Regions from separate parts of the Rahnella sp. Larv3_ips genome, predicted to be linked through region 2. Evidence: predicted binding sites of a transcription regulator. Region 2 holds the regulator's gene; each other region holds the start of a gene.
The links. The regulator CRP, encoded in region 2, controls carbon source genes, mostly activating them, when cyclic AMP is high. The targets are predictions, from matches to a motif close to ATGTGANNNNNNTCACAT.
Positions count from the first base shown of each region.

Region 1: the regulator CRP is predicted to act here: its motif matches at 1,520-1,537, upstream of ED901_RS09130 (glycoside hydrolase family 3 N-terminal domain-containing protein).
Region 3: the regulator CRP is predicted to act here: its motif matches at 1,066-1,083, upstream of udp (uridine phosphorylase).
Region 4: the regulator CRP is predicted to act here: its motif matches at 572-589, upstream of ED901_RS07795 (YchE family NAAT transporter).

Region 1 covers NZ_MJIB01000005.1:92,827-95,035, reverse strand. The annotation lists gene ED901_RS09130 (glycoside hydrolase family 3 N-terminal domain-containing protein) at 1-1,383, opposite strand, end outside; gene ED901_RS09125 (glycoside-pentoside-hexuronide (GPH):cation symporter) at 1,694-2,209, shown strand, end outside.
Region 2 covers NZ_MJIB01000021.1:667,845-670,053, reverse strand. The annotation lists gene ED901_RS22555 (OsmC family protein) at 1-306, opposite strand, end outside; gene crp (cAMP-activated global transcriptional regulator CRP) at 669-1,301, shown strand; gene ED901_RS22545 (YccS/YhfK family putative transporter) at 1,363-2,209, shown strand, end outside.
Region 3 covers NZ_MJIB01000013.1:123,616-125,824, forward strand. The annotation lists gene katE (catalase HPII) at 1-957, shown strand, start outside; gene udp (uridine phosphorylase) at 1,214-1,975, shown strand; gene ED901_RS16445 (DedA family protein) at 2,112-2,209, shown strand, end outside.
Region 4 covers NZ_MJIB01000004.1:1,202,045-1,204,253, reverse strand. The annotation lists gene adhE (bifunctional acetaldehyde-CoA/alcohol dehydrogenase) at 1-298, opposite strand, end outside; gene ED901_RS07795 (YchE family NAAT transporter) at 839-1,483, shown strand.

The sequences.
Region 1 (2,209 bases), on a different contig from region 2:
ATTCTGGCTGCTTACGCGTTCTTGTAATGCCTGTAAGGGCGTCACGACCTGCGACGCGCTGTCCTGCATATCACTGATGATCAGATGAACCGGAAAACTGTAGCCGCTGAGCAGCGCCAGCGGATCATCGGCCGTCGGCCCGATGACCGCGAGCCGTTGCTGGCCAGCCAACGGCAAAACGCCATTATTTTCCAGCATCGTGATGGAATTCACTGCGGCTTCATACGCCAGTTTACGGGTTTCGGGTCTTTGCAGCGCAATGGCATTTTCATCAGTATAAGGGTGCTCAAACAGCCCCAGACGGAATTTCTCCTGCAGAACGCGTCCGACGATCTCGTCGATTTTTGCCATGGAGATCAGACCCTGTTCAACGGCTTGCGCAAGATGGCGTGCGCAGTCATCTTTCGGCAGCTCGATATCCAGACCGGCGTTAAAAGCCAGCGCGGCGGATTCTGTGGCGTTGCGGCTGATACCATGATGCTGGTGCAGCAGACTGATGCCGCCATAATCCGCCACTATCAGACCGTCAAAGCCCCATTCTTCGCGTAGCAGCGTCGTCATCAGGAAGGCATCTGAGTGGCCGGGCTGATTATCAATATCGTGATAGGCAGGCATGACTGAACCGGCATTTGCCAGTTTCACTGCCATTTCAAACGGCAGGAGAAAGGTGTCATTAAGCTCACTAAACCCCAGATGCACCGGCGCATGGTTGCGCGCCCCTTCGCTGAAAGAGTGCCCGACATAGTGTTTCAGCGTCGCCAGCACATCGCGTTTTTCACCTTGTAAACCCCGCACAAAACGGGTCGCCATCACACCCGTCAGGTAGGGGTCTTCCCCAAACGTCTCTTCAGTCCGCCCCCAGCGTACGTCGCGGGAGACATCCAGTACCGGCGCTAACCCCTGACGGCAACCGGTGCTGCGGGCTTCATCGCCAATGGCGGCAGCGATACGTTGCATCAACGCCGGATCCCAGGTGGAGGCGTAGTTCAGCGACGAAGGAAACAGAGTGGCATCTTTGCAAAGTAAACCGACCAGACATTCTTCATGAAATAAAGCCGGAATACCCAAACGGGTTTCTTCCATTAAGGTTCTTTGCAGACGATTAAGGGCGCGAACCCCTTCTTTGGGTTCGACAATATGCGTTCCCAGCGGACGGGTAATCTGCCCGATCCCGCGTTTAAGGCGTTCGCTGAGCGCCGCCTGTTGAGTGACGCCGGCGAATTCATCGCTCAGATCGGTGCGCTCGCGATGATCGCCCGCGGCGGACAATATCAGCCAGAACGCGTGCATCTGTGCGAATTTCTCTTCTGGCGTCATTTGTGCCAGCAAATCGGCGACACGTTCAGGCACCGGACGGTGGGCATCCTTATAAATGGCAGACATGCTTTCCCCTTGTAAGTGTTGCCATCCGCACGACGGCGCGGATATGTTTTCTGACCATCAATACTGGTAGCGCAAAGCAAACACAACAATTGCCGAAACCGCCATCCAACTTATGTTTTTTGGTTTTCTCCCTTAAATGTGATGCGGCTCGAATATATTAATTTTTTTTATTACAAAAAGCAGGAATAAGCCGTGCCTGCGTCACATTTGATTAAAAGCATAAAACATAAGTGAAATATCAGAATATCCCGCCTCAATGCCAGGAATTATAAAGACAAAGGAATTCTAATTTAAAAATTAAGGTGAATGCATGTCAGCGTTAACTGAAAGGATCACCAACAAAGAAAAGCTGGGTTTTGGATTAGGTGATGCGGCAAGCCATATCGTTTTTGATTCCTCTGTCGCTATTCTGGCTTACTTTTATACAAATATTTACGGGCTTTCTCCCGCCGTGATGGGCACGCTATTTTTGGTGGTACGCATACTTGATGCGATTACTGACCCGATAATGGGCGCAATTGCCGATCAGACGAAAAGTCGCTGGGGACGTTTCCGCCCCTGGTTACTGATTATTTGTGTGCCTTTTGCCGTGAGTTGCGTATTGGTGTATTCCACACCTGACTTCGGACAAACGGCGAAAATTGTTTACGCGGTGCTGGCCTATATCTTCATGACGATCATGTATACGGCAATCAATATTCCTTACTGTTCGTTAGGGGCAGCAATTACCGCAGACCCGCAGGACAACCTGTCACTCCAGTCCTGGCGCTTTGCGATTGCTCCTATCGGTGGCGCAATGGGGACTGCACTCATCCTGCCGCTGGCT
Region 2 (2,209 bases):
CTCCACAACCTTGTCGGTCAGGTCTTTACCGGTGACGATGAAGTGCAGATTGATGTGTGTGAACAAACGCGGTGCTTCTTCGCGACGTTCTGACGTCAGTTTCACTTCACAGTCACGGACATCGCTGCGGCCTTTTTGCAAAATCGACACCACGTCGATCGCGCTACAGCCACCCGCGGACATCAGCAACATTTCCATCGGGCTCGGTGCTTTATCACCGGCATTCCCGTCCATTAAAACCTGATGACCCGACGCGGATTCACCTAAAAACGTCAGACCTTCCACCCATTTTACGCGTGCGTGCATTTGCTTATCTCCTGGCGTTCTTATTCATCAAATTTTCACCCCAGAGTACCCTTTCACCTAAAAACTGGCAACGTAACCCGATCGCCATCATGCTGAAGCGAGACAACACAAGACAGCATTGCAAACCTGTGTTACAAACAAAGCCGAAACATACTTTCCAGTAAATTGCGGTGACGGTTTTCGCGGTTTAAGAACAGAACCCAAGGTGATAACAGCAATTAACAGGCTGTTTCACTCCGACATCCGCTTGCAGCATTTCTGGTGAGTTACATGCTGATAGGGCGCATTAATATTCAGACGCCGTACAGGGAACTCTGAGCCCTGTGATTTTGGGCAGCGATAATAACAGAGGATAATAGCAAATGGTTCTCGGCAAGCCACAAACAGACCCGACACTTGAATGGTTCCTGTCTCACTGTCATATACATAAGTATCCTTCTAAAAGTACGCTGATTCACCAGGGTGAAAAAGCCGAAACGCTGTACTACATCGTGAAAGGGTCGGTTGCCGTCCTGATTAAAGATGAAGAAGGCAAAGAGATGATACTTTCCTACCTTAACCAAGGTGACTTCATCGGCGAGCTGGGACTCTTCGAAGAAGGTCAGGAACGCAGTGCCTGGGTACGTGCTAAAACTGCCTGCGAAGTGGCTGAAATTTCTTATAAAAAATTCCGCCAGCTGATTCAGGTTAACCCGGACATTTTGATGCGCCTCTCCGCGCAGATGGCAAACCGTCTGCAAATGACGTCAGAGAAAGTCGGTAACCTTGCTTTCCTCGACGTAACGGGCCGTATCGCTCAGACCTTATTGAATCTGGCCAAACAGCCAGATGCCATGACCCACCCGGACGGGATGCAGATTAAAATTACCCGCCAGGAAATCGGTCAGATCGTCGGTTGCTCCCGTGAAACCGTCGGCCGCATTCTCAAGATGCTGGAAGATCAGAGCCTGATCTCCGCACACGGTAAAACGATTGTCGTTTACGGCACACGTTAATCCCTCAAAAAAAGGCGCGACAGCTTACTGTCGCGCCTTTTTTATGGGCTAAGCTTCATCCATGACGCTATGGCGAAGGCTGTTTTATCATCCCGAAGTGAACTATGCACTGCGTCAGACGCTGGTGTTATGTCTGCCGGTCGGCATCTGCTGGCTGTTTGGGAATCTGCAAATGGGCCTGTTGTTTTCCCTCTGCCCTGCCTGCTGTAACGTCGCCGGTCTTGATACTCCCCACAAACGCTTTTTTAAACGTCTCATTATTGGTGGTGCTCTGTTTGCGCTGGGCAGCATTCTGCTGCAAGTGATGCTGACCGGGTGGCACCTCCCGCTGCCGCTGATCATGCTGTCGCTGGCATTATTACTTGGCGTCACCGGCGAAATCAGCCCGCTCCATGCGCGTCTGTTGCCCGGTGCATTGGTAGCGACCATCTTTACCCTCAGCATGGTGGGCGTCAGGCCGATGTGGCAGGCACCCGCGCTGTTTGCCGCAGGCACCGCCTGGTACGGCCTGTTTAACTGGGCGTGGTTTCGCATATCAAAAGAACAACCGATGCGCGAAACCCTCAGTCAGCTGTATTTGCAACTGGCGGATTATTTCGAAGCCAAATACAGCCTGCTGACGCAGCATACCGACCCTGAAACCGCGTTGCCGCCGCTGCTCAAGCGCCAGCAACAGGTCATCGATCTTATCGCCCTGCTTTATCAGCAGCTGCACATGCTGCCGCAGCACGGACATCATCATCACTACAAGCGGCTGTTTCAGCGTTTTCAGGTGGCGCTGGATTTGCAGGAGCACATTACCGTCAGCCTGCATCAGCCGGAAGAAGTGCAAAAGCTGGTGGAAGAGAGCCATGCGGAAGCGGTGATCCGCCGTAATGCTCAGGTGATTTCAGCCCGTCTGCGGGTGA
Region 3 (2,209 bases), on a different contig from region 2:
ACCTGTCCGTACCACAATTTCCAGCGTGACGGCATGCACCGCCAGGATGTTGATACCAATCCGGCGAACTATGAGCCGAATTCCATTAACAATAACTGGCCGAGAGAAACCCCTCCGGCAGCATCGGGCGGCGGGTTTGAAAGCTATCCTGAACGCATTGATGCGGAAAAAGTCCGCCAGCGCAGTGAATCGTTTGCCGAGTTTTATGCGCAGCCGCGCCTGTTCTGGCTAAGTCAGACGCCGGTGGAGCAGGAGCATATCGCAGGCGCTTTCTCGTTTGAGTTATCCAAAGTTGTGCGGCCTTACATCCGCGAACGTGTTGTTGATTTACTGGCCCGCGTCGATCAGTCTCTGGCCCAACAAGTGGCGAAAAATGTCGGCATTACGCTTTCGCCGGACACGCTGAAAATCAAACCGCCAAAACCGGTAAATGGTCTGGAAAGCGATCCTTCTCTCAGCCTGTATGCCAGTGGCAAAGGCGTGATCAAAGGGCGCCAGGTTGCGCTGTTATTAGGTGACGGTGTCAATGCAGCGGATGTGCTGGAAACCTTGCAGGCGCTTCAGGCCGTTGGCGTTCACCCTAAACTGCTGGCCAGCCATTTAGGCACGGTCACGGCCGATGATGGTTCGACATTGCCGATTGATGCCACGTTTGCCGGTTCGCCGTCGATCACGGTTGACGCAGTGATTGTGCCGCACGGGCATATCGACGCATTGCTGATGAGTGGGGATGCGCGGCATTACGTCCTTGAAGCCTATAAGCATCTGAAAGTTATTGGCCTGAGCGGTGATGCGCGACGCTTCAAATCATTGCTGGGGCTTAAAGATGATGTGGCGGAAGAGGGGATCATTGAAGGCGAAAAAGCGGAAGGTGCCTTGCTGAAAGCCTTTGTGAAAAACTTAGCGAAACACCGGATCTGGTCACGCAGCGCTGCGGCAGATTCTGTTCCTGCCTGACAGGTTAACCCGCACCCGGCAGGCAGAGCCTTGTTATAAGGCAATGCCTGCTTTTTTATGCCTGCCACGAAAACAGACCGTTTAAAAATTCGTCTTTTGCGCTGTTATTTGTGACTGTCATCACAAATTAAATGTATGCGTTATTCTTGTTGTTACATCATAGTGACGGCCATCACGAAATAACGTCACAATGTTCAGTACAGTTGCCGGGTGTTCCTCCTGCCAATTTATGACCTTACACACAGAGGAGTTTGTTATGTCTCAGCCTGAAGTTTTCCATCTTGGCCTGGCCAAAAAAGATTTAAACGGCGCGACGCTGGCGATTGTACCCGGCGACCCTGAGCGCGTTGAGAAGATTGCCAAACTGATGGAGAACCCGGTTCGCCTGGCTTCCCACCGCGAATTTACCTCATGGCGCGCTGAGCTTGACGGCAAATCTGTGATTGTCTGCTCAACCGGTATCGGGGGTCCTTCCACCTCTATCGCGGTTGAGGAACTGGCACAGCTCGGCATCCGTACCTTCCTGCGCGTCGGTACTACCGGTGCCATCCAGCCACACATCAGTGTGGGCGATGTGCTGGTCACCACCGCCGCCGTTCGCCTTGATGGCGCGAGCCTGCACTTTGCACCGATGGAATTCCCGGCAGTGGCCGATTTCGCCTGTACCACTGCGCTGGTTGCTGCGGCTGAATCCGTGGGTGCACAAACTCACATCGGCGTGACCGCGTCTTCTGACACCTTCTACCCGGGCCAGGAGCGTTATGATACTTACTCTGGCCGCGTGGTTCGTCGCTTTAAAGAATCGATGAAAGAGTGGCAGGAAATGGGCGTCATGAACTATGAAATGGAATCTGCCACCCTGCTGACCATGTGTGCAAGCCAGGGCCTGCGTGCAGGTATGGTTGCCGGTGTCATTGTGAACCGTACGCAGCAGGAAATTCCTGATGCAGAAACCATGAAAAAGACAGAAAGCCACGCGGTTAAGATCGTGGTAGAAGCCGCCCGCCGCCTGGTCTGATTTTACCGTTCTCAAACAAGATATCACCCTGATGGGCTGCCTCTGGCGGCCCATTTTTTTGCCCATTGCCGGTGATCTGTTAAGGTCATGTTAATAGTGAATCTGGAATACTGTCTTTCATTCCGTCTCCGCTTTCATGAAAAAAGGAACTGCATTTTTGACTGTTAACGACATTCTTGATTACACCACCACTTTCATCCGCGCTCATCAGGTATGGGCTGCGCCGATTGTTTT
Region 4 (2,209 bases), on a different contig from region 2:
TAGTGATGGTACCGAAGGTGTCATCCTGACCGAGGATGCCACAGGTTTTTTCATCTTTATAAGCGTTGTAGATATATTCAGAGGCGAAGTGGTTTTTGATCACTTTGTCTTCGACGATACCCATACCGGATTCTTCAACAGCAAGTTTTGCCAGCAGAATTCGAGCATCAGCAGCAGCCAGGGCGGCGGCGGCGAAGATCTTATCTACTTGTTCTTGACTGAAGTTGGCGTATTCACGTTGTGCCTTTTTCACTCGGGCAACGAGTGCGTTCAGTTCAGCGACATTTGTTACAGCCATAATGCTCTCCTGATAAAGTTAAACTCTTTTAGTAAATAACCTGCCAGAGATGAGTATAGCCTTGCTATCCTCCACTGTGAGAAAGTAATTATTACTACTGTTCTCAATGTGTTATCTCTGTCTCTTTATTTGCTCAAAGAGCTTTCAGTCGTGTAGCACCCAGAGTAGATAAATTGTCATTCCGCGCCATTTTGTGAACGTTTATCTCAGAGAGTGTTCGCAAGTACCGGTGAGTGACTATGCGCAAAGCTTACCTATTTGTAGGCAGAGGGAATTTGATCTGGATCACTAAACACCAATGCTGACTCCTTTCAGCTGGGGTTTAATAAGAATGATTATCAAAAAAGTGGAAACTATCTACAACTTAACGGCTTTTTGAGGCAGTAATATTACACTTTTTTAACAAAAGTGTCATTCACTGCTTTTTAATGAAATTCTGGTGATAAATACCATGAAACGACGTGGCGCCATCTTTGCAATTCCAGTACATTAGCGCCCCATCAAGACCTTCATCTACTGGCAATTTGTGCGGAGTTCTGCGTGAGCCAATCTTTATTAGATTTTTCAGGCTATATCAAATTTTTCGTCGGGTTGTTCGCGCTGGTTAACCCGGTAGGGATCCTGCCTGTCTTCATTAGTATGACCAGCTATCAGGCTGCCGCCGGTCGTAATAAGACCAACATGACGGCTAACTTATCCGTCGCCATTATATTGTCGACAGCGTTGTTCCTCGGCGATGCCATTCTGCATCTGTTTGGGATTTCCATTGATTCATTCCGCATCGCAGGCGGCATTCTGGTTGTGACCATTGCGATGTCGATGATCAGCGGCAAGCTCGGTGAAGATAAGCAGAACAAACAAGAGAAGTCGGAAACTGCGATCCGTGAAAATGTCGGTGTAGTGCCTTTGGCATTACCCTTGATGGCAGGGCCAGGGGCAATCAGTTCTACGATTGTCTGGAGTTCCCGCTATAACGGCTGGCAGAATCTGCTGGGTCTTACGCTGGCGATCATCTTCTTTGCCTTTTGTTGCTGGCTTCTGTTCCGTGCGGCACCGCTGTTGGTTCGTTTACTGGGGCAGACGGGCATCAACGTGATTACCCGAATCATGGGGTTGTTACTGATGTCTTTGGGCATCGAATTTATTGTGACGGGAATCAAAGCTATTTTCCCCGGCCTTCTCTAATCAATACGCAGCCAAATTATCACGAGATCATAAACGTGATTTCGTGATAATTATTACGTCTGCTTATAATCGAATGCATTAATATAGTGCAGCTAATGGTGTAAATAAGAGCATTTGCACCCTAATGTGGCGTAAACTCCCTTCTCAGACTTCTTTTGAATCCAAGCCTTCATTTCTTCTAATAAACTTAGCTATTTTTTTGCTAAAACCCCTCCTTTACTGCCCGTATTGCCGTTAATTTATCCACATCATTCTGTAAGGCTTGTGCAGGCCGTATCGAGATGTTATTAGTGTTAACACAGCAGTTAACAGGGCTTTATCCTTGAAATCGTCAGAATGTTAACTGATTGTGTCAGTCGAGTTCTTGAGCAACCTCGCAGGAGATTTCGGACCTGTAAATTGCATTTAAGATGAGTTTAAACAGCAAGTTACCTGCTGTTTCACGGTGTAGGTATCTTGGGCGCTCAAAAGCTTAGTAACGTATAAAAGAGAATTGCGTAACAAATTTGCAAAATTAATTGGCGCCGGTATCGGGGTTCTGATAATTTTCAAATCGTCTTAACAAATGGAAAATTGTGTAGAGTCATGCTCTAAGTGAGAACGAATCTTGCAAGGCACAGAAAGATTGAAGCAATTTCATTTGTTTTTGGAGAGCAAAGTGTCGCAATACGTACCGCAAAATTATCCTCAGTCGTTTTCTTTTCGCAGGAACACGATCTTTGCGTT